Regions from separate parts of the Marinifilum sp. genome, predicted to be linked through region 2. Evidence: riboswitches for the same ligand, from Rfam matches in the RefSeq annotation. Region 2 holds a riboswitch; each other region holds the start of a gene.

Region 1 (7,014 bases), 530 kb from region 2:
TCTAATAATGGACGACCAACTTTAACCGTCACGCCTTCATATTTGGCTTTAAATTCAGCAACTGCCTCTTCCAATTCGTCGAACTCTTCACCCGGAATAACATGTAAAGATTGAACTTCGAACTTTGAAAACCCATCTTTCACCATGATTTCCAATGCTTCTTCTGGCGTATCATTGTCGATAATTGTTCCGTTTAGTGAGCCTTCTCCATTACCTTGACGCAATTTGTTGATAATAAGGTCAGATGTATAACCCCATCGAATTGTTTCGCCAGCAAATCGTTCTTTTGCTGTATTGTCGATATTCTTAAATGTTTCTTGTGGTGCTGGGAAAGAAGAACCAAAAGTTACCAATAGAATACCTTCTTTGTCGCCTAAATTGTTTTTGTCATCATTGTCGTCGTCACTACATCCGGTGAAAACCATTGCCAATGTACATAAAGCGATAGCTGATCTTTTAATTAAATTCATTTTGATTTTTTTGTTTTTGTTAATATTGATTTTGTTAGTTGAATTCAAATGTGAATTCGTGATTATTTACTAAAATCTACATCTAATCCTATAAAGAGCGTTCTTCCTGGATTTAATGTGCCGTAATGAGAGCCATATGGCCTGTTATCTGTATAGTTGAACAAGTTGTCGATACCAGCCGTGATTCTTATTTTATAGTTTCTCCACTGCCTGAAACTAAAGTTTGATGTTAGTTTCCAAAGTTGATAGGCGTCAGCGTAACTACGCTCAAGGTCTTCTTCCAAATAGAATCGGTTAGATTTATAAACACCAGATAAGTTGATATTCAACTTCTTCTTCTTCCATCTCTCAGTCCATGAAAGTTTCCAGGTAGCACTGTGTTCCGAAATACCATTTAATCTAATGTCCTGTGTTAGATTTCTGGCATACACATAGCTGTAGCTTCCATTAAAAATGAGTTGCGAAAATATTGGGTAGCTAAAGTGCCAATCTGCACCAAAAGTTCTTGCATCATCAATATTGTAGCGCTTTTTGCTTTCTTCAATTCCTCTTCGCGAGTGATCGTAGGTTGTGGGAATAATTTTGTAATCGATTTTGTCGTATAGGCGATTCAGGTATACACTTAAGCCAGTTTTAAACTTATTTGCACTAAATTCACTGGATAAAGCTAAATAATGTGATTTTTGAGCTTTTAGATCCTCGTTTCCAAGGTACAATCGATACATGCCCATGCGATTACTTTCATAGTAATAGTATAATTCTCTTAGAGTAGGGCTCTTGTAACCATTTGAGTATGTAAACCTGTGAGTGAAATTAGCCTCTTTATACATCATGGTTAATTTGGGAGTTAGTGCAAAACCTGATTTATCATGATAAATACTTCTAATGCCCACAACCAAATCAAACTTTTTGCTAAGTTTCATCTCATCCTGAGTATACAATGAGTAAGTGTAGGAGTTTACATTAGGTGTGCTTAGTCGGTATTTGGCTTCGAGGTATTCGCCTTTAACTTCGCTTCCAAAAATCAATTTGTGCCTGTCGTTTAGCCCTAAAACCCCTTTACATTGTAAAATCACATTCACCTCATCCGAATTTTTGAATCGATCGCCCGGATAGTAGGTTTTCTTAATCACATCTGAATCCGTAATATAGGTTTCGTTGTATTTGTATGGATATTCGGTATAATACAAATAGTTATCTGCATCAATACTGAAACTTAGGTAATCATTCTTATTAAGTTTGTACTTGCCTCCAAGTGATACAGCCCTGTCGTTGTAGTAATAGTTGTGCATTTGCGCCCTGAATGGAAAGTACAGTGTTTTTTCGTACCAGGACAAATCCATATTTAAACTCAATTTTTGATTTACCTCGTACTCTAAAAGCTGGCTAATGGTATATGCTTTACTTTTGTTTACTGGTTTGTAGAAGGTATGAACCAAAAAAGGCAAATCATGATTAGATTCCCATTTGTTGTTATACTTCATTGAATTCAGCTGATATCCTGCCTTCTGTTTGTAATTAAAAGTGGTTTTCCCCGATAGTTTTCCTTTGCTAAAACCAAAGCTGTTTAGTTGTTTAAATTCTCCATAAGCACCCAGTCTGGAACTAGAGTTCACGCTTGTTTTGCCTTTTAATTTTTTGGTGATGATATTGATTACACCAGCAATGGCATCTGATCCATACAGTGTAGATGAGGCACCCTTAACAACTTCGATTTGCTCAATATCGTCTGAGTTAATTCGACTCAAATCGGTATAACCACCAACACCACCAGTAAGTCTTTTTCCGTTTACAAGAACTAGAACATAGTCTCTTCCCAAACCATTTATCTTGATATTAGAACCCATAGAGCTTCTGGTATAATCTATTGAGGAAGAAATGCCAGAAATGATCTCTTCAATATTTCTTCCCGAAAGATCTGTAATATCAGATTTGGTAATTATTTCGGTTTGTACAGGGGTATTATCAATTTTGTGATGAGTTCCCGTTCCTGTTACAACCACAGGTGCTATGCAAAATGATTTTGGTTGAAGTGCAATATTAAAGCTATAAGGATCAGTATCTAATGTGATCGTTTGACTGAATTTTTCGTAACCCAAAACCGAAACAGAAAGAATATATGATCCTTTTTTAAGTTCATCAAATCTATATAAACCGCCATTATTAGTAGTTGTGGTAACATTTAAACCATCCAAATAAAGGTAGGCAAAATCAATACCTTCATTGGTTTTGTTATTGTACACCTTGCCACTAAGGCTAATTTTTTGTGAGAATGCGGAAAAACATACTATCTGCATTAACATCATGCAAAAAAACTTATGCATAGTAAAAATTTACTAATGCATTCCTGGAACAAATGAGGTAAATGTATTCTGAAAATAAAACCAACCATCATTAACTTCTTTTCCCGGAAGCAATAATTAAACAATAACTGTTGGCAGGTTTCCTGACTTTCCCTATTCTTAACTCCTTCCCATCCCCAAATATCGGGACAGTGGATAATGACTGTTAAGAAAAAATTAATGCCTAAGCATTAATGGGATTTACAGTAGCGGGTACTGTTCCGGAATTACACCGGATTCCCTTTTAACCCAATTTGCTGATTGCAAATCGAGCACCAAAAGCGTTGCAAATGTATTATTTTTTATTGATAAGAAAAATAGAACTGGAGTCAATACTTGTGTTAAGGAGCATTTTTTTGTTGAAAGCGTGCTGAGACAAAATAGATGTTCGATTCTGTATTTCTCTCATGAACTATTCCCCGATAAACTTCTATATTTACTGCCGCAAATCAGAATACAAATGATAGATACATTAGAACAAGGATTTTTTGGTATTGGTATACAGAACGGAAAAACACCCGAGAACTTAGGTGTGTTGTGGCGTTCAGCCCAGAATATGGGCGCTAGCTTTATATTTACTGTTGGTAAACGCTATGCAAAGCAAGCCTGTGATACACATAAAGCAACGGGAGCTATGCCATATTTCCATTACGATAATTTCGATGATTTTTATGCTCATCTGCCTAAAGGAGCTGTTTTGGTGGGAGTGGAGCTTGATGATAAGGCTGTAGAATTGGAAGAATTCAAGCATCCACGTCGTTGTGTGTATCTTTTAGGAGCCGAAGACAATGGCTTAACCAAAACTGCAATCGAAAAATCGCATCACCTGGTAAAGTTTGATACTCGTTTAAGTATAAATGTATCTGCAGCAGGTAGCATCATCATGTACGATAGAAATCTAAAAACTAAGCTTGGCAAGACTTTATATTGATTTTCTAGACTTTTTCTAGTACAATAGCAATTCCCTGTCCAACTCCAATACACATGGTGCAAAGTGCATATTTAGCATCGGAGTTGATGAGCTGATAATAAGCCGATGTAGTGATGCGGGCTCCACTCATTCCAAGCGGATGACCTAAGGCAATAGCGCCTCCCAAAGGATTAATACGAGGATCATCATCAGCAAGACCCAGTTCACGAGTACAACCAAGCGATTGGGCAGCAAATGCTTCATTTAGTTCAATAATGTCCATATCATCAAGTTGGAGTCCCGTTAGTTTAAGCACTTTTTGTGTGGCGCTTACTGGTCCCATACCCATAATTCGAGGCAGAACACCAGCAGTGGCCATGCCCAATATCTTCACTTTAGGAGTTAGTTTGTACCTTTTTACAGCTTCTTCGGAAGCCAATAAAATTGCTGCAGCACCATCATTTACTCCCGAAGCATTTCCTGCTGTTATACTTCCATTTGGTCCTGAAATGGATTTTAAACTGGCCAGTTTCTCCAATGAGGAAAGTCGGGGATGCTCGTCGGTAGAGAAGAGGATTGGTTCGGCTTTTCGCTGTGGTATTTCAACTGGAACAATCTCGTGAGCCAAACTTCCATTTTCCTGAGCTATTTGAGCTTTCTCCTGACTCCATCGGGCAAATTTGTCTTGATCCTCACGACTGATATTAAAATCATCTGCAATATTTTGTGCCGTTTGAATCATTCCTTCGGTACCATACAATTGGTCAAGCTTTTTATTCACAAATCGCCAACCGATTGTTGTATCTTCCAGTTTTTGAGTACGACCAAAAGCTGTTTCGGCTTTTCCCATCACAAAAGGAGCTCTTGACATGCTTTCTACACCTCCGGCAATCATAACATGCGCTTCTCCTGCTTTTATGGCTCTTGCAGCACTTCCAATAGCATCCATTCCCGATCCGCACAAACGATTAATGGTGACTGCCGAAACTATTTCAGGAAAACCAGCCAAAAGAGTAGCCATACGAGCTACATTTCGGTTGTCTTCACCCGCCTGATTGGCACAGCCCATTAAAACATCATCAATGGCGTTCCAATCCATATCGGGATTTCTGTCCATTAAGGCTTTTAAAGGAATTGCTGCCAAATCATCGGTTCGAATCGAAGCTAATGATCCTGAATATTTTCCTACAGGTGTTCTTATGGCATCGCAGATATAAACATTTGTCATCATATGGTTGCTTTTGGAGCCTAGTGAATGTGAGTTCGACCTATGCTTAAATTATTTTTGATCACTTTATACTTACCACTTTATACTTTCTATTTATTTGGCAAAGTGATGGATTTCGGCTTTGTATTTCTTAAATCCATTGTACATGGATTGAGATAGACGATCCACTTCTACTTGCGTAATGGTAGTGGCAAACATACAAGCAAAGGTATTGATCAGAATCAAATTCTCGTGAAGGAATAGATAATCCAGAAGGTCAACAATTACCTTTCTTTCATCTGGTGCCTGATAAGTTTCTCGATAATTACGAGGATCTTTGTGACGAAAATGGAAACGAAACATTGATCCACCACCTGTAATCACAACAGGAACATCGGCTAACTGGATGGCTTCACGAATTTGTTTTTTAGCAATTTCTGCCATTCTATTGATATCATCTACAGCTTTCCTGTCGTATAACTGCATGGCTACTTTTCCAGCAATCATGGTAACAGGATTGGCCGAGAAAGTACCTGAATGTGGTTGTTTAATTACTTTTTGTGTTGGATCGAACACCTTCATTATTTTTGCATCTCCAGCAATGGCCCCAACTGGAAAACCGCCACCTATAATTTTTCCAAGCGCAGTCATGTCAGGCTTAACCGGATATAAATGCTGAGCACCACTATAAGTTACACGATAGGTTACTACTTCGTCGAATACCAAAAGCACCTTATTCTTTCTGGTCCAATTGTAGATTGCCACCAAAAATTCTTCTTCAATAGGAAACATGCCAACCCGGTGCGAAACCGGATCGATTAACACACAGGCCAATTCATCTTTATTGGCTTCGAGTAAATTAATCGTTCTCTCAATATCATTATATGGAAATACAATTACATCCTTTTTTACATTTTCAGGAGTGCCAAAGGTTACCGGAACCGAATTGGGCTTATCGATATCTCCCCAATTGTGAGGTTCAGCAATCTGACTGATTTCTGCAAAATCGTAAGTGCCGTGATAGGCTCCTTCAGCCTTTGCAATTTTAGGATGGCCCGTATAAGCACGGGCTGCTTTTATCATGGACATTACTGCCTCGGTACCAGAGTTCACAAACCTAATTTTCTCGAACTCCTTATTTCTTTCAACCAATAACTCGCCAAATTCCACTTCCACTTCACTTCCTAGTGTATAAGCAGTACCATTTTGCATCTGTTCGGTAACGGCATCAACAATTACAGGGTGGGAGTGACCATGAATCAATGAAGCCATATTATTGGCGAAATCTATTCTGGTATTACCATCGATATCTGTTACATAGCTGCCTTTTGCCTGCGCCACATAAAAAGGGTGGGGACGACGGAAAATAGTATTTCTGCTTACACCACCAGTAATTACTTTTTTGGCTCTCTTATACAGTTCCAGACTTGATTTATAATTTACATTATTCCCATTTTTCATGATGATTTCAGCGTTTAGATTATTGAAATAATTTGGCTTCGGTATGTTCCTGTAAATATTCAAAATCCACATTCGGAGCTAGTTTTCTAACAAAAAGTCCTTCTTTTTTTACATCGATAATGGCCAGATTTGTATAAATGGTTTCAACTACCGCTTTTCCCGTTAATGGATAGCTACATTGATTTAGGATTTTGGGTTTGCCATCTTTGGTGTTGTGCTTTGTAATCACAAGAATCCTTTTTACACCTGCAACCAAATCCATTGCTCCACCTACAGCCGGTATGGCATTGGCAGCACCTGTCGACCAGTTCGCCAAATCCCCATCTTTAGAGATTTGCATCGCACCCAAAACGCATACATCTATGTGTCCTCCTCTAATCATTGTAAAGCTATCGGCATGATGAAAGAAGCATGCTCCAGGTATGGCAGTAACCGATTTTTTACCAGCATTTATTAATTCAGGATCTTCTTGTCCGGCCATTGGAACAGCCCCCATTCCAAGCAATCCATTTTCAGTCTGATAGATGAGTTCACGACCTTCGGGAACAAAGTCGGCCACCATTTCGGGCATTCCAATCCCCAGATTCACATAAGAGCCATCAGGAATGTCCATGGCTACATTTT
Region 2 (7,014 bases):
TATTAACTATTGCACCTGTAATACTGCCAAACATGATACCAATAATTAAAAGGGATACACTATCTGATATACGAATTGAAGCAAGTGCTACCAATAAAAACACCAAGGATGCACCTGCTACTGCAGCAACTACAAGAGCCCAACTTCCAAGGAATCCTGAAACAACACCAAAAAAGGCAGGTACAATAGCCGAAGTCATTACCATAAGAGCAACTCCCAAACTTGCACCAGAGCTAATTCCCAATACAAAAGGTCCGGCTAATGGATTTCGAAACAAGGTTTGCATCATTAAACCCGTTACCGACAGTCCGGCACCAACAAAAATCGCTGTTAATGCTTTCGGTAATCTAAAGTTAATTACAATGTAGTTCCAGGAATTTTTAACATCTCCACCTGCTAAAATGGCAAATACTTTTTCGAAAGGAATATTCACCGAACCAAAAATCAAATCCAAAAGTAAAAGTCCAATGATAAGAAGGCACAATGCGCCAAATAATATCGATACAAGTTTCCCTTTTTGCGAAATCATATCTTACTTCAATTTTTGGAAAAAATGCAATTCGTAATTAGGCAACAATTCAGGATGTAAAATCTTTATCACATCCTTAAATACAATGTCAGGTTGCATCACTCCAGATTCATACCAATCATTTGCCCCACTCTCCTTCATCCTTTTGGTATAGCAATAAACTTGTTTGGTTTTAAAGGGTTTAAACAAGCTATATCTTTTATCCAAACCAGAAAGGTCTTCCATTGTTCTACATTGTCCCGGCCCAAACCATATATCTGCGTCATGTTGCTTGTCAAACACTGTCTCAAAACTTAAAGGCATACTACCTCTGCTACTGTCAGAAAACCAATAATAATCAGCTTTACCATCGCGTAACAATTGTGCCATGTACGATTGCCCACCCGGCATATACCAAGTTCCTTTAAAATTATAGCCAGACAATATGCTAGGTCCAGTTTCTGCATTCGTAACCAAAGCTTTTAAATCGTTGTAGTTTTTATCAATTTTCTCGAAATACTGATTGGCTTCGGCCTCCTTATTAAAAAAGGCAGCAATAAACTTTGCCCATTCGGCACGAGCCAAAGGGGAAGATTCCATCCATTCGATATTATAAGCAACAGGCAATCCAGCTTGCATTAATTTGGTTTCTTTTTCCGTAATCTTCATAAATCCAGCAACCATAACCAAATCAGGATCAAGTTCAACAATCTTTTCAAAATTCAGAGTCTCAGCATGACCAACAGCTTGAATTTTTCCTTCTTTCGATTTTTTATCGAGATCTTGATCATATATCCTATCAGGCAAAGAAACGGCAACAATTTTATCATCCACTTTCAGAAACTTTAAAATCCCAATTTGAGTACTTGATAAGGCTGCAATGCTTTTAACGGGAACTTCTACCAACAATCCGTCTGTAGGAATATTCGGTACCTCCTCTCCTCTGTTTTTTAAATAATATTTCTGAAAAATCTTACCAGGATTCCATGGATCCCAAACAATTATCTCCTTTAAATTATTCTCAAGAATCTTGATTTCGAATCCTTTTGCGTATTTCAGTTTTGTTTGCTGATAAAAGGACGTATCAACAGCACTGGGTTTCGAATTCTTTGAAGTTTGCTTTTTTTGCTCTCCCGATTGGCATGCAACAAAACCTAAAACAGTAAGGAGCAACAAGTTTAGGCCGATCTTTTTTAATAAGTTCATTTTTCCACAAGTTATTGTGGGGAAGGATAATCAGAAAATACAATTCTCAAAAATCATACTCTCGTTACTCAGTTCCCCGAAGTCACGAAATAAGTTATCAACCGGGCAGGTATTCCGACTTACCCTCTTTCAAGGAAGGATTACGGCTGCGGGGACAGCTTTGGATTCACACCAAATTCCCTTTTCATTCTAAATAGCTAGAAACCCAATTGCTGCAAAGCTATGCAATATTTTGAAACTTCATGAAGTTTTAGCATCACTTATAGAATTTGATTTTGTTTATCTACTTCAAACTGTTTTGCTGTACTTCTAATTTTTCTGTGAATTCATCCAAACTTTTTGTGATAAGTTCGTGAACCACTATCTCAGGTTGAATTTCTGTAATAATATCTTTTACCCGTTCGGTTTTAAAAGGCAAATGCTGATCGATTTGCAAAACATGATTACGAGCTGCCAAATATTTTTCGGGATGAGTTAATTTTTCCCAATTCTCAGGAAAACCATTTTGTATTTGTTGTAACTGATATTCTCCCGACAAACTACAATTCAAGTGTAAACTTTTAATTTTATCTTGCACACCTTTCGACAATCTTGATATTCTATCCAACACAAAATCGATTGCCTCATCCTCGCAACGCAGCGCAGGATTTGTATTCATTAAATGTCCTGTATCAAGTAGAATATTCCAATTACTGAACTCCAGCCTTGCTGCAAAATCATCTATCTCAGCAGGAAATAACAGATCCAAACCTGGCCACCACAAATTTTCAATTGCAATGCTAACAGGAGGCTCACCATGCTTAAACTCTTTTGCCGTTCTATTCAACATTTCGGCTAAGCAGGAGCAAACTTCAATGTTTCTATAAGTATAATCACGAGTAAAAGTATGATCCAATTCAATATGAGCAGCATGAATAACCGCATGTGATGGATGAAATAAGCTAGCATACTCCCACATTTCTTTTTGCGTTTGTACCATTTCTGCGGCATTTCTACCTCCACAATAGAATTTCAAGTATTCAGGCTTTACTTCAGGAAAATAACTTTTTACCGCTTTCTCTCCTTTTCGCCAAACATCTAACCATGTGAGCCAAAAAGGCAAATGAATTGATTTTACAATTTCTCGGGGAATTTCATCTGATGGGTGATCATATCCTATTAACAACTCCACTCCATCAAGCTTTCGTTGGTTAATGTATTCTTTTAATCCCTCCCATCTATTATCAAATCTTTCTATATCGGAAGGATGAACAGAAAAGTCGATTAAGTTTTGATAGCTCATATTTATATTTTGCATCAAAAATAGCTTTAATTGACTATTTCCATACCCGTATTTTCAATCAATTTTTATCTGTTCTTTATCAGATCAAGCAAAAAAATGACGTTTTGCCGCTTTTTGCCAAACTCCGTAAACGTTATCATAAATACCAAAAACGAAAAATACATGTTATTAATGACAAATTTCTTTATTAAACCAATGTAACGCAAACAATTTCGGGGCTTTCCGCAACCGTTGGAAGTTCTTTTTTTTGTTATTTTTCTACTTTTCGAAGATTTTATTTAGATTATTTCTCTTAATAATCCATAGATTTACAATGTCAGCATGAGAGAAAAAACAAGAGCTGATTTTATTAACATTTAATTATTAAATCTTATTACAATGAGAACAAAAAATGTAAATCTAAAAGGAATCGTATTAGGAGTAATACTATTCTTAGGCGCAAGTTCAAGCTTTGCCACTGGTAAAATTAAAATTAACACCTACTTGGATACCGATTTATCTATTGTATCCATCATCAATCCAACAGAGACTGAATTAAAGATGAGAATTTATGACAATGATGGGAACTTGTACTACTCAAAAAAAGTAAAAAGTACTACAACCGATCAAAAACTTTTTGATTTCTCGTATTTGGAAGATGGCCTTTACAAAATCGTATTAACAGGTGCAGAAAAAAGAATCGAAAAAGAGTTTAGTGTAGAAGGAAGTAAGCTAAAAGTAGAAAAAAACAATCCGCTAAATGAAAGAACTTTATTTAGGTCAGAAAAAAACAATCTATTTGTAAGTTTCCTTTCTTTCGAAAACAAAAAATTCAACCTGTCGATTACAGACGAATTTGGTAACGAAGTTTTTGATCAGTCATATACTTCCGCTCCAACTTTCTCAAAAAAGTTTAATGTTACAGCTCTACCTGAAGGAGAATATAAAGTACGTTTAATCTCGAATAATAAAGAATACAACTATGCCTTCAGAAAATAGTGAGCAAAGTGGTTCCAGTGACCAGATGATGCTTATAAATCAAAAATTTTTAATAAGTGTATCCCTTAAAAACTAGAGATACACTTTTTTTATTTATTTCAGAATCGAAAATTTACTTCCTGCCGATCTAATCATACTGCTTGATTTGCAAATCACACCTATAAAAGATATCTTCAAGCTCCCTTAATTTAAATAGATCAGAAAAATGAAAAAACTATTATTTGTAATCGCTATCTGCGGTTTCGTATTAAGCTCTTGCGGAAACAAAACCAAAACAGCTAATTCAGAGGACAAAGCTTGTTGTTGTAAAGAAAAAACTGAAACCACTGCGGATCTTAAAAAAGGATGTGCCAATGGATGTACTCACGGTGCAAAAACAGAGTGTTCTGCCGAAGCCAGTGCTGAGCACAAAGGCGAATGTTGTAAAGACAAAAATACTGGCAAGTGTGAATGCAAAGAAGGAACTTGCAACTCTAAATGCGACAAGGAATCTTGTACTTGCAATCACAAATCAGAAGCAAAAGCTGATATCAAAAAAGAAACTAACAAAGAGTCATAAGAACTCTTAGTATTATACTGCTTGGGTCGTAGAGTATTTCTGCGACCTTTTTTAATCCCTAAAAATATCACGACATTAACAGACTTATACCTGCTCAATTATGAGCCTTAACTTTTGGGGGAAATAAATAAAAATATCGACTTTAGAATAAATTGAAAATGTGCATGCATACTAGAGATCTGATAAGACTACAAGCATTAATTAATTTGGAATGTGTAAAAATAAAACTTTTTTTAAAACCTTTTTGAAACATGTGGCGTAGAACATGCAAAACGATTTCCGTTTTTAATTTAAGGTTTAAAGTGAATAGATAGAAGAGGATGGAGTGGTTACCATCCTCTTTTGTATTTATATCCTCTCTAAATTTCGCCTAAGCCAATTTCTCCCATAAAATTAGTTTCCAACAACTTAAGCTACTTTCAGTTTAATTATTATTAATTATTCTATTTGTCGATATAAGTTTTATTCATATATTGCAGCTGAATTTTCCATGGAAAGTTCAGGTTTTAAAGTGAATATGAAGAAGGACGGAGTGGTTACCGTCCTTTTTTGTTGACCTTAATTTGCCAGTTTCCCCCTCACAAAACCAAATTTCAAACAGACTCCTAGGCCTACAATAAATGCATCTTTGTTATAAATCAGATTGGTATGAATTCCTATTCCAAAATGTCTGAAAAAAGCAATTTCCAATTCAGGTTTTAGAATAAGGCTCATACTTTCAGCTTTGCTGAATTGCCAATTATAATTTCCAACAAAAAGATTTCCTATTACTCCGGAATCGACCTTCTTGTAATCAAATGGTTTTCTAAACTTCGAATATGCAAATCCAGCTCTAAGATTCCACCTTCCCTTCTTGCTTCCCTTGTATGGAAAAACCATTCCTCCCAAAAAAGCTATAGATTCCAGCCTCTCGTTGGGATAATTTTCACCAAATGTAAATAAGTCAACCAATCCTCCACTGTAGTCGTTCGGCAAAGCCGGATCTTTTCTTTCAAATCGATGATAGGTAAAATGGAATGAAAGTTTGTTGTTGTGAATGTAATCTAATGAGATATCACCTCCATAAAAGTTTCCCAGCGCATTAGATAAACCAATATAAAGATTGTGACTTGTAGTTTTGCTTTCCTGTGCCAAAAGAGGATGCCCAATTAATATTAGGCCGGCAATTAGAATATTTAGTTTCATAAGTTTGGTGTAGACATTTAATTATAAATAAAATTCAACATTATGACCAAAAAAAAAGAGGTTGTCTTAAAAGGATTTTGTATTCGGGTAGGTATCTGTAAGATTTTTCAAACACTCAACTCACCAACACATAAATCTACTTTTAAGACAGCCTCTTCCTTTCTACTATTTGTTTAAAGATTATTTGGAATAAATATTGTTCGAATTTCTATACCCACTTTCATCCAAATACCAGTCTTTCCTTTGTTCTCCATTACTGCTAGCCCAGGTATCAAAATGATTATAAGCATTTAATATACTCCTCTTCTCGATTGGATAATCAAAGTTTACTGGCAAATTAATTGCCCATGGCAAGTATTGATCCGAGATGTAGTATTTTCCTGTATTTATATCTCCATCATCGTCATAAGTACCAAATATAGATGGATCAGCCAAATCGGTAGGAGCATAATTTGGCATGTGAATTTCACTACCCCTGTTCTTATTAATTATGATGAATGGATTATATGGAGGAGTTCCAAAATCATCGAAATCAATTGGTTCAGCTATTTTAATTATCAACTCCATTGTTTCCGGTTCAGAATAAGGCTGAGAAGGGATCGTATTAACACCAAAGCCACCTCCGGGATTTTCTGTAATACTGTATGGATTATCGAAACAAATAATACTTGCTTTAGTCTGACCATTCTCTGTTCCATTTGAAGCAATACTTAAAAAGCCCTCTGTGATTTCTTGACCTGTAACCGAGCTAATTAAATTTGGCTCAATATTTAGTGAAAAGCCAAATGCATTCCTAAATGATGCCCCAATTGCCCTTACTTGCAATTTAGCCTGCAACTCTACCAGCTTGTTATTTGAATTTGTTATCTGATTAAAGTTATAGGCTACTACCAAATCGTTAAAGTCGTAATCTCCTCTGCTAGGCCAAAGATCTTCGAATGCTAAAGTTGCAAAATCACCCTCGGCTACATAGTAGTTGTTAAAAGATTTTGTTGGATCTTCAGGGAAATCGTCAAAATTATCATTTACTCCATCCTGATCCGTATCAGTAGGAGAAGCTATAGGTTGATATTTATCCGTTTGAACCGCTGTAAAAGGACTAACAGTTGTATAAAAAACTGCATCGTTAAAATCATTATCACATGAGCCAACATTTCTGGCGATATCTTCAAAACCTAAAACAAGCAATTCTCTATCTTCATCGTACAACAGCACATTGTGCTTTTGCAGATCTTCATTACCCTCAATATTAAGGTTGATATTAGAATAATGAACATATGAGCCGGTACCCAGGCT
Region 3 (7,014 bases), 1.7 Mb from region 2:
TTTCCAATTCGTTACCAGATTCTTTTTCCCTTACCGAATAAGCTTTTCTACAGGTTTGCATGCATGCTCCGCGGTTTCCTGATGAATTTTTTTCATGCAAACTCAAATAACATTTTCCTGACACTGCCATGCACAAAGCTCCATGAGCAAACATTTCAATCTGAACCAATTCTCCTTTAGGACCGCGAATATCTTGCTCTTCAATCTGATCGTAAATGGCTTTTACCTGATTCAAATCTAACTCTCGAGCCAAAACCACCACATCGGCAAATTGGGCGTAGAATTTAAGCGCTTCAATATTGGTGATATTGCACTGTGTCGAAATGTGTACCTCAACATCAATCGATCGTGCATACATAATTGCCGAAACATCCGATGCAATAATAGCAGTAAGTCCGCTCTCCTTTGCTGCATCAACAATTTTATACATCAATTTGATATCATGATCGAACAATACGGTATTCACTGTTAGGTAAGATTTTACATGCTTCTCTTTGCAGATGCTTGCAATTTTTTGCAGATCTTCAAAGCCAAAGTTATTTGCCGATCTTGATCGCATATTTAATTGTTCGATACCAAAATATATCGAGTTCGCTCCCCCCTGAATAGCTGCCATTAAGGATTCATAAGATCCTACCGGAGCCATTAAGTCTATATCACTTCTTTTCATTAAAAATAAGAGTATGAAAAATATTTATTTAGAACGCCGGCACAAGCTGTTAAATTAAGCATTTAACACAACACAGCCTTCTTCCTGATCCTCAGCAAAAGTAATCTTTATAGCTCATTCCTGCAATATAAATTAGAGCTACACTAAGGTTAAATCTAACAGGATTACAAATACTTAAGCTCCAAACAAGCTTGTTTAAAAATTTTAATTATTATACTTTTGTGCCACAGCTATTTGATACGCTGGGATACTAGTCTTCCTTTACATCTGACGATGAGCAGTTTATGTGGAAATTATCCCAATTTTTCCCTATCTTAAAACTGGGGAATCTCATTTGTAGCCTTTTTTAACTCAAACGAGTTACACACACGTCATGCTACCATATCCTAATAGCTTGTTTGTTAATAGAATAATTGCAACTAGGGGGCAATCGTTTTCAATAATCGATGGCTGCTAAAACATTAAACTGGATATTAGCCTATGAAGTATAGAGCTTACACACTGAAGACCTTTAAAAAAATTCCTCAGATTAGTAACCTGAGCGACGAACAAATTTTTGACATTGAAGTTGTTGGAGAGGTTCTTCCTTTTAAAGCAAATAATTACGTTGTAGATGAATTGATTAATTGGGATAAGTTCGAAAATGATCCGATTTTCATCCTTACTTTCCCTCAAAAAGATATGCTTTCGGCCGAACATTACAACAGAATGGCTGAATTGGTAAGAAGTGGTGCTTCAAGACCTGAAATCACAAAAGCTGCCAACCAAATTAGAATGGAGTTGAACCCTAATCCGGCAGGACAGGTACACAATGTTCCTGAACTTAACGGAGAAAAATTAGTTGGCATTCAGCACAAATACGACGAAACCATGTTGTTTTTCCCATCGCAGGGACAAACTTGTCATGCATACTGCACTTTCTGTTTTCGTTGGCCGCAATTTACAGGTATTGATGAGCTGAAATTTGCCATGAAGCAGGTGGATTTAATCATTGAGTATTTGCGTCAAAACCCGTCAATTACTGATTTGTTGTTTACAGGCGGCGATCCAATGGTGATGAAATCAAAGGTATTCGAACAATATATCGATGCGATTATTGCTGCTGACATTCCAAATCTTAAAACAATCAGAATTGGTACAAAAACATTAGCTTACTGGCCATATCGTTACACCAGCGATGATGATGCCGGGCAATTGTTGGATGTGTTCAAAAAGATTCATGATAATGGATTGAACCTTTCTGTAATGGCACACTTTAATCATATCAACGAAATGAGCAGCCAAGCTGTAGAGCAAGCTGTGAAAAATATTCGAGCTACAGGTGCGGTAATTCGTACTCAATCTCCATTAATGAAACACTTGAACTTTGATGCCGACATGTGGGCTCGCATGTGGAGAAAACAGGTAGACTGGGGAATGATTCCTTACTACATGTTTATTGCTCGTGAAACAGGTGCTCAAGAATACTTTGCCGTTACTTTGGAAGAGGCTTGGAATATATTCCGTAGAGCCTACTCTCAAGTTAGTGGTGTTTGTCGTACAGTTCGCGGACCAAGTATGTCGGCCAACCCCGGAAAAGTTCAGGTTTCCGGTATCAGCGAAATCAACGGAGAAAAGGTTTATGTTTTGAACTTTATTCAAGGAAGAAACTCCGACTGGGTTGGACGTCCATTCTTTGCAAAATATGATCCTAAAGCACTTTGGTTAGATGATTTGAAACCAGCTTTCGCTGATAAATTTTTCTACGAAGAGGCTTAAACCATCAAGATATTATATTTCAAGTTCTAGACCTGTCAGTTTCTGATGGGTCTTTTTTTTGAATTCAATATCAATTATTACCATCCCACAAGTCATGCTCTGACTGTCATCAAGCGGTAAATGTCAGGCTATGACTCGAAAAACACAACCTGCTTTCTGTCTTACATCTTCGAAACCTGGTTCCCGGCAGTAAACCATTGATACCCTCACTCCAGTGAGAGCATCAACCACAAAAAGAAGAACCATCCCACAAGTCATGCTCTGACTATTACCAAGCTGTAAATGTCAGGCTATGACTCGAAAACACAACCTACTTTCTATCTTACATCTTCGAAACCTGGTTCCCCGCAGTAAACCATTGATACCCTCACTCCAGTGAGAGCATCAACCACAAAAAGAAGAACCATCCCACTAGTCATGCTATGACTATCACCAAGCTGTTAATGTCAGGGTATGACTCGAAAACACCACCTGCTAACCGCGCCAATCTCCAGGAAATATCAACCACAAAAAAACACCATGCCCCAAGTTATGCTCTGACTATCACCAAGCTGTAAATGTCAGGATATGACTCGAAAACACCACCTGCATTCTGTCTTACATCTTCGAAACCTGGTTCCCCGCAGTAAACCATTGATACCCTCACTCCAGTGAGAGCATCAAACACAAAAAGAAGAACCATCCCCCAAGTCATGCTCTGACTGTCACCAAGCTGTAAATGTCAGGGTATGATTCTAAAAATGAAACTGGTATCAGAATTTTTAGTCTGATGTTATAAAACAATACCCACAGATATTTGATAAATTTCCTTTGGATTTGATTTAATAATAAATACTTTTGCCACCACAAAGGTTTTTCACTTTTACCGCTAAAAGTGTAAAATTAAAAGGGAATGCCGTGAGATTCGGCAACAGTTCCCGCTGCTGTAAGTTCCATTCCTTAGGGAAAAATTACTTAATATCCTACGCCACTGGTTAATTCAACCGGGAAGGCTTTTAAGTATGGAATAAGTCAGAAGACCTGCCTTTGTTGACAATAGATTTTGCAGTCTACGGGGATATGGACGATAATCAACTATAATATCAGGTTTTCACTGGCTTTTCATACATGCGTTAGAAAACATGACTGTTATCTGTAAAATCTATAATTTATTTAAGATGATTATGATTTGTAAAGAACAGGCATGTATACAAAACAAGCAAGCAATTCAAGCATAGGATTAATGCTAAAATCCTTTCCTACAGTTCATCTATCGATAATAGGCAGAACATGTATTCAAACATATCATTCTAAAAATGAAGCAAACAACCTCATTCCTAAAGGCTTAAACAACACAAGCCTAATCGTTAAACTAAAGATTCGCTCTATCTCTTTTAAATAAAACCATGAACAAATTCCTAAAAATTAGTTTGATTGCAATCTTTATTCTTAAGCTCAGTCATACAGCCACTTCGCAAACGAAAGTAGATACAAGCAAAGTATACAATCTTCATGAAGTTAATGTTGTCCGAGACAAAGTTCAGAATGAAATTATTCCTGTTCAAGTTTTATCAGGCAAGAAGCTTAAAAGTCTTAATGCTCACTCTGTTGCAGATGCTATCAGATATTTTTCCGGTATTCAAATAAAGGACTATGGTGGTATTGGTGGATTGAAAACCGTTAATGTTAGGAGTATGGGAAGTCATCATGTTGGTGTTTTTTATGATGGCATTCAAATTGGGAATGCTCAAAATGGCATTGTCGATCTTGGCAGGTTCTCTTTAGATAATATGGAAGCAATCTCCATTTACAATGGACAGAAAAGTGCTCTTTTCCAGCCTGCGAAAAACTATGCTTCAGCAAGTGCTTTATTCTTAAGAACCAAGACTCCGATCTTTAAGGATTCGAAAACAAATCATCTAAACGTAGGATTCAAAACCGGATCTTTTGACTTGTATAACCCGAGTGTGTTGTGGGAACACAAACTCAATGATAAAATAAGCTGTTCTTTCAACACTGAATATATGTATACATCCGGAAAATACAAATTTACCTATGCAAAAAAAGATGGATACAAAACCACTGAAACCAGAAAAAACGGCGATGTTAAAATGATACGTGTTGAAGGAAGTTTATTCGGTAAAATTAAGAGTGGAAACTGGAAAACAAAACTGTATCTATATGATTCAGAACGCGGATATCCAGGTGCTTCCGTCAGAGAAGAACCTGGTAAATTCAGACATCAGGACAGACAGTGGGACAATAATTTTTTTATTCAGGGATCCTTTAAGAAAAAGCTGACAACCAATTACAGCCTATTGTTGAATGCCAAATATGCTTATGACTATATGCACTATTTGTCAGATCCCAGATTAGATGTTTCTACCATGTATGTGAATAATCACTACAAACAACAAGAAGCATATTTCTCTGCTGCTCAACTCTACAGTGTAAATGATTTGTGGAGTGTTTCTCTGGCAAGCGATATACAATACAATACCCTTGATGCCGATTTAATCAATTTTGTCTACCCTGAAAGATATACCTACTTGAATGCTCTGGCCAGTTCTATCTGTTTTACAAGATTAAAAGTTCAAGGAAGTTTACTACATACAAGGGTTATAAATTCAACAAAAGTTGAGGGGGGAAAAGCGAAAAACATGAGTGAATTTACTCCAACGCTAGTATTCTCCTATCAACCTTTCTCTGAAAACAATTTTCATATTCGAGCTTTTTACAAACGAGTTTTCAGATTGCCCACATTTAATGATTTGTACTACACTTTTATCGGGAATAAAAATCTGAATCCGGAATTTACCACACAGTATAACATTGGAGCAACCTATCATAAGTTATTCGAATCAGGATTGATAAAAAGCATTAAACTTAAAGTAGATGCCTACTACAACGAGGTAGAAGATAAAATCATTGCCATGCCCACCTCAAATCAATTTAGATGGACAATGATTAATCTGGGAGAAGTTGAAATTAGGGGCATTGATGCTTCTATTTCTACAATGTTCAAGTTCAGAGATGTTTCTATAAATACACTATTAAATTATACCTATCAAAAAGCACAAGACTTTACAGATAGAAGCAGTGAGTGGTACGGTGGGCAAATTCCTTACATCCCTTGGCACAGTGGATCGGTAGTTTCTAACATTAGTCATAAAGGTTGGGGGCTAAACTATAGCTTCATCTATACAGGTGAAAGATATGAAGCTGTTGCAAATATAAAAGAAAATTATGCTCAGCCATGGTACACTCATGATCTGTCCATTTCTAAAGAGATCCAATTCAGTAAATATTCTTTACGATTAACCGGAGAAGTAAACAATTTACTAGACCAACAATATGAGGTGGTTCAGTGTTATCCAATGCCAGGAACCAATGTCAAACTTAAATTCAATCTTATCTTATGAGAAAAGCCTATACAAAATTTTCTATTTTGTTGCTAATGGTGGCAGTATTTCTTGCATCCTGCCGAAAGGACGAAGAGATAATTAGCCCAACCGAAACTGAAATCACTACACCCGAAGAGTCTGGTCCCATAAAAGGCTTTTTCCTCTTAAACGAAGGAAATATGGGGAGCAATAAAGCAACATTGGATTACTTCGATTATGAAACCGGAAAATACCACAAAAATATATATGCGGATAGAAATCCAGGTGTAGCAAGAGAACTTGGTGATGTAGGCAACGACATTCAAATTTATGGAGACAAGTTATACGCCATTATCAACTGTTCGCATTTTGTTGAGGTAATGGATGTACGTAGCGTGAAGCATATCAAAGCTGTATCCATTCCCAATTGTCGTTATATCACTTTTAAAGGTAAATATGCCTATGTTAGCTCTTATGCCGGCCCTGTAAAAATTGATCCCAATGCTCGTCTTGGGTATGTTGCCAAAATGGATACTACCAACCTAACGGTTCTTGATACCTGCGTGGTGGGATATCAACCAGACGAAATGGTAATTGTTGGTAATAAACTGTACGTAGCCAATTCTGGCGGCTACAGGGTTCCCAACTACGACAGCACAGTTTCAGTAATTGATTTAGATAGCTTTAAGGAGATCAAGAAAATTGAGGTTGGCATTAACCTACACCGATTGGAACTCGACAAGTATGGCAACATCTGGGTGTCATCACGCGGTGACTATTACGATACTCCTTCAAAAACCTTTGTAATCGATTCGCATACGGATATCGTTACTGATAAATTCGATTTGTTACCCAATAGCAACATGACTCTCTGTGGTGATTCCCTTTACATTTACAGCACAGAGTGGAGCTACCTAACAAACAGCAATACCATAACTTATGCCATTATGAATGTTAAAAGCAAACGTGTTGTCACACGAAACTTTATTAAAGACGGAACCGACAAAAAAATTAAAATACCATATGGCCTTATGGTGAATCCTGAAAGTGGTGAATTCTTCGTTACAGATGCCAAAGACTATGTGACACCAGGAACACTCCACTGTTTTACCAGTGACGGAATTAGAAAATGGTCTGTAACCACCGGCGATATTCCTGCTCACATGGTATTCACCCATAAAGCAGTAATAAACAACTAAATTTTTAAATAATGAAAACAACAAT

The links. Region 2 has a riboswitch for cobalamin ahead of ACO05S_RS02045 (ABC transporter substrate-binding protein). Riboswitches for the same ligand answer to the same signal wherever they lie in the genome.
Region 1: linked by a shared signal. The riboswitch ahead of ACO05S_RS04070 (TonB-dependent receptor) and the one ahead of ACO05S_RS02045 (ABC transporter substrate-binding protein) in region 2 are both predicted to bind cobalamin.
Region 3: linked by a shared signal. The riboswitch ahead of ACO05S_RS08770 (TonB-dependent receptor) and the one ahead of ACO05S_RS02045 (ABC transporter substrate-binding protein) in region 2 are both predicted to bind cobalamin.

The regions. Positions count from the first base shown of each region.
Region 1 covers NZ_OZ246019.1:1,054,706-1,061,719, reverse strand. Annotated here, with positions in the region: gene ACO05S_RS04075 (sirohydrochlorin cobaltochelatase) at 1-470, opposite strand, end outside; gene ACO05S_RS04070 (TonB-dependent receptor) at 533-2,794, opposite strand; cobalamin riboswitch at 2,890-3,107, opposite strand; gene ACO05S_RS04065 (RNA methyltransferase) at 3,273-3,743, shown strand; gene pcaF (3-oxoadipyl-CoA thiolase) at 3,748-4,953, opposite strand; gene ACO05S_RS04055 (aspartate aminotransferase family protein) at 5,044-6,390, opposite strand; gene ACO05S_RS04050 (3-oxoacid CoA-transferase subunit B) at 6,410-7,014, opposite strand, start outside.
Region 2 covers NZ_OZ246019.1:522,598-529,611, forward strand. Annotated here, with positions in the region: gene ACO05S_RS02040 (iron chelate uptake ABC transporter family permease subunit) at 1-529, opposite strand, end outside; gene ACO05S_RS02045 (ABC transporter substrate-binding protein) at 533-1,714, opposite strand; cobalamin riboswitch at 1,802-1,938, opposite strand; gene ACO05S_RS02050 (hypothetical protein) at 1,998-3,011, opposite strand; gene ACO05S_RS02055 (T9SS C-terminal target domain-containing protein) at 3,375-3,974, shown strand; gene ACO05S_RS02060 (hypothetical protein) at 4,180-4,533, shown strand; gene ACO05S_RS02065 (hypothetical protein) at 5,092-5,718, opposite strand; gene ACO05S_RS02070 (LruC domain-containing protein) at 5,899-7,014, opposite strand, start outside.
Region 3 covers NZ_OZ246019.1:2,182,860-2,189,873, reverse strand. Annotated here, with positions in the region: gene ACO05S_RS08780 (peptidase U32 family protein) at 1-670, opposite strand, end outside; gene ACO05S_RS08775 (KamA family radical SAM protein) at 1,151-2,428, shown strand; cobalamin riboswitch at 3,261-3,470, shown strand; gene ACO05S_RS08770 (TonB-dependent receptor) at 3,814-5,829, shown strand; gene ACO05S_RS08765 (DUF5074 domain-containing protein) at 5,826-6,989, shown strand; gene ACO05S_RS08760 (PKD-like domain-containing protein) at 7,001-7,014, shown strand, end outside.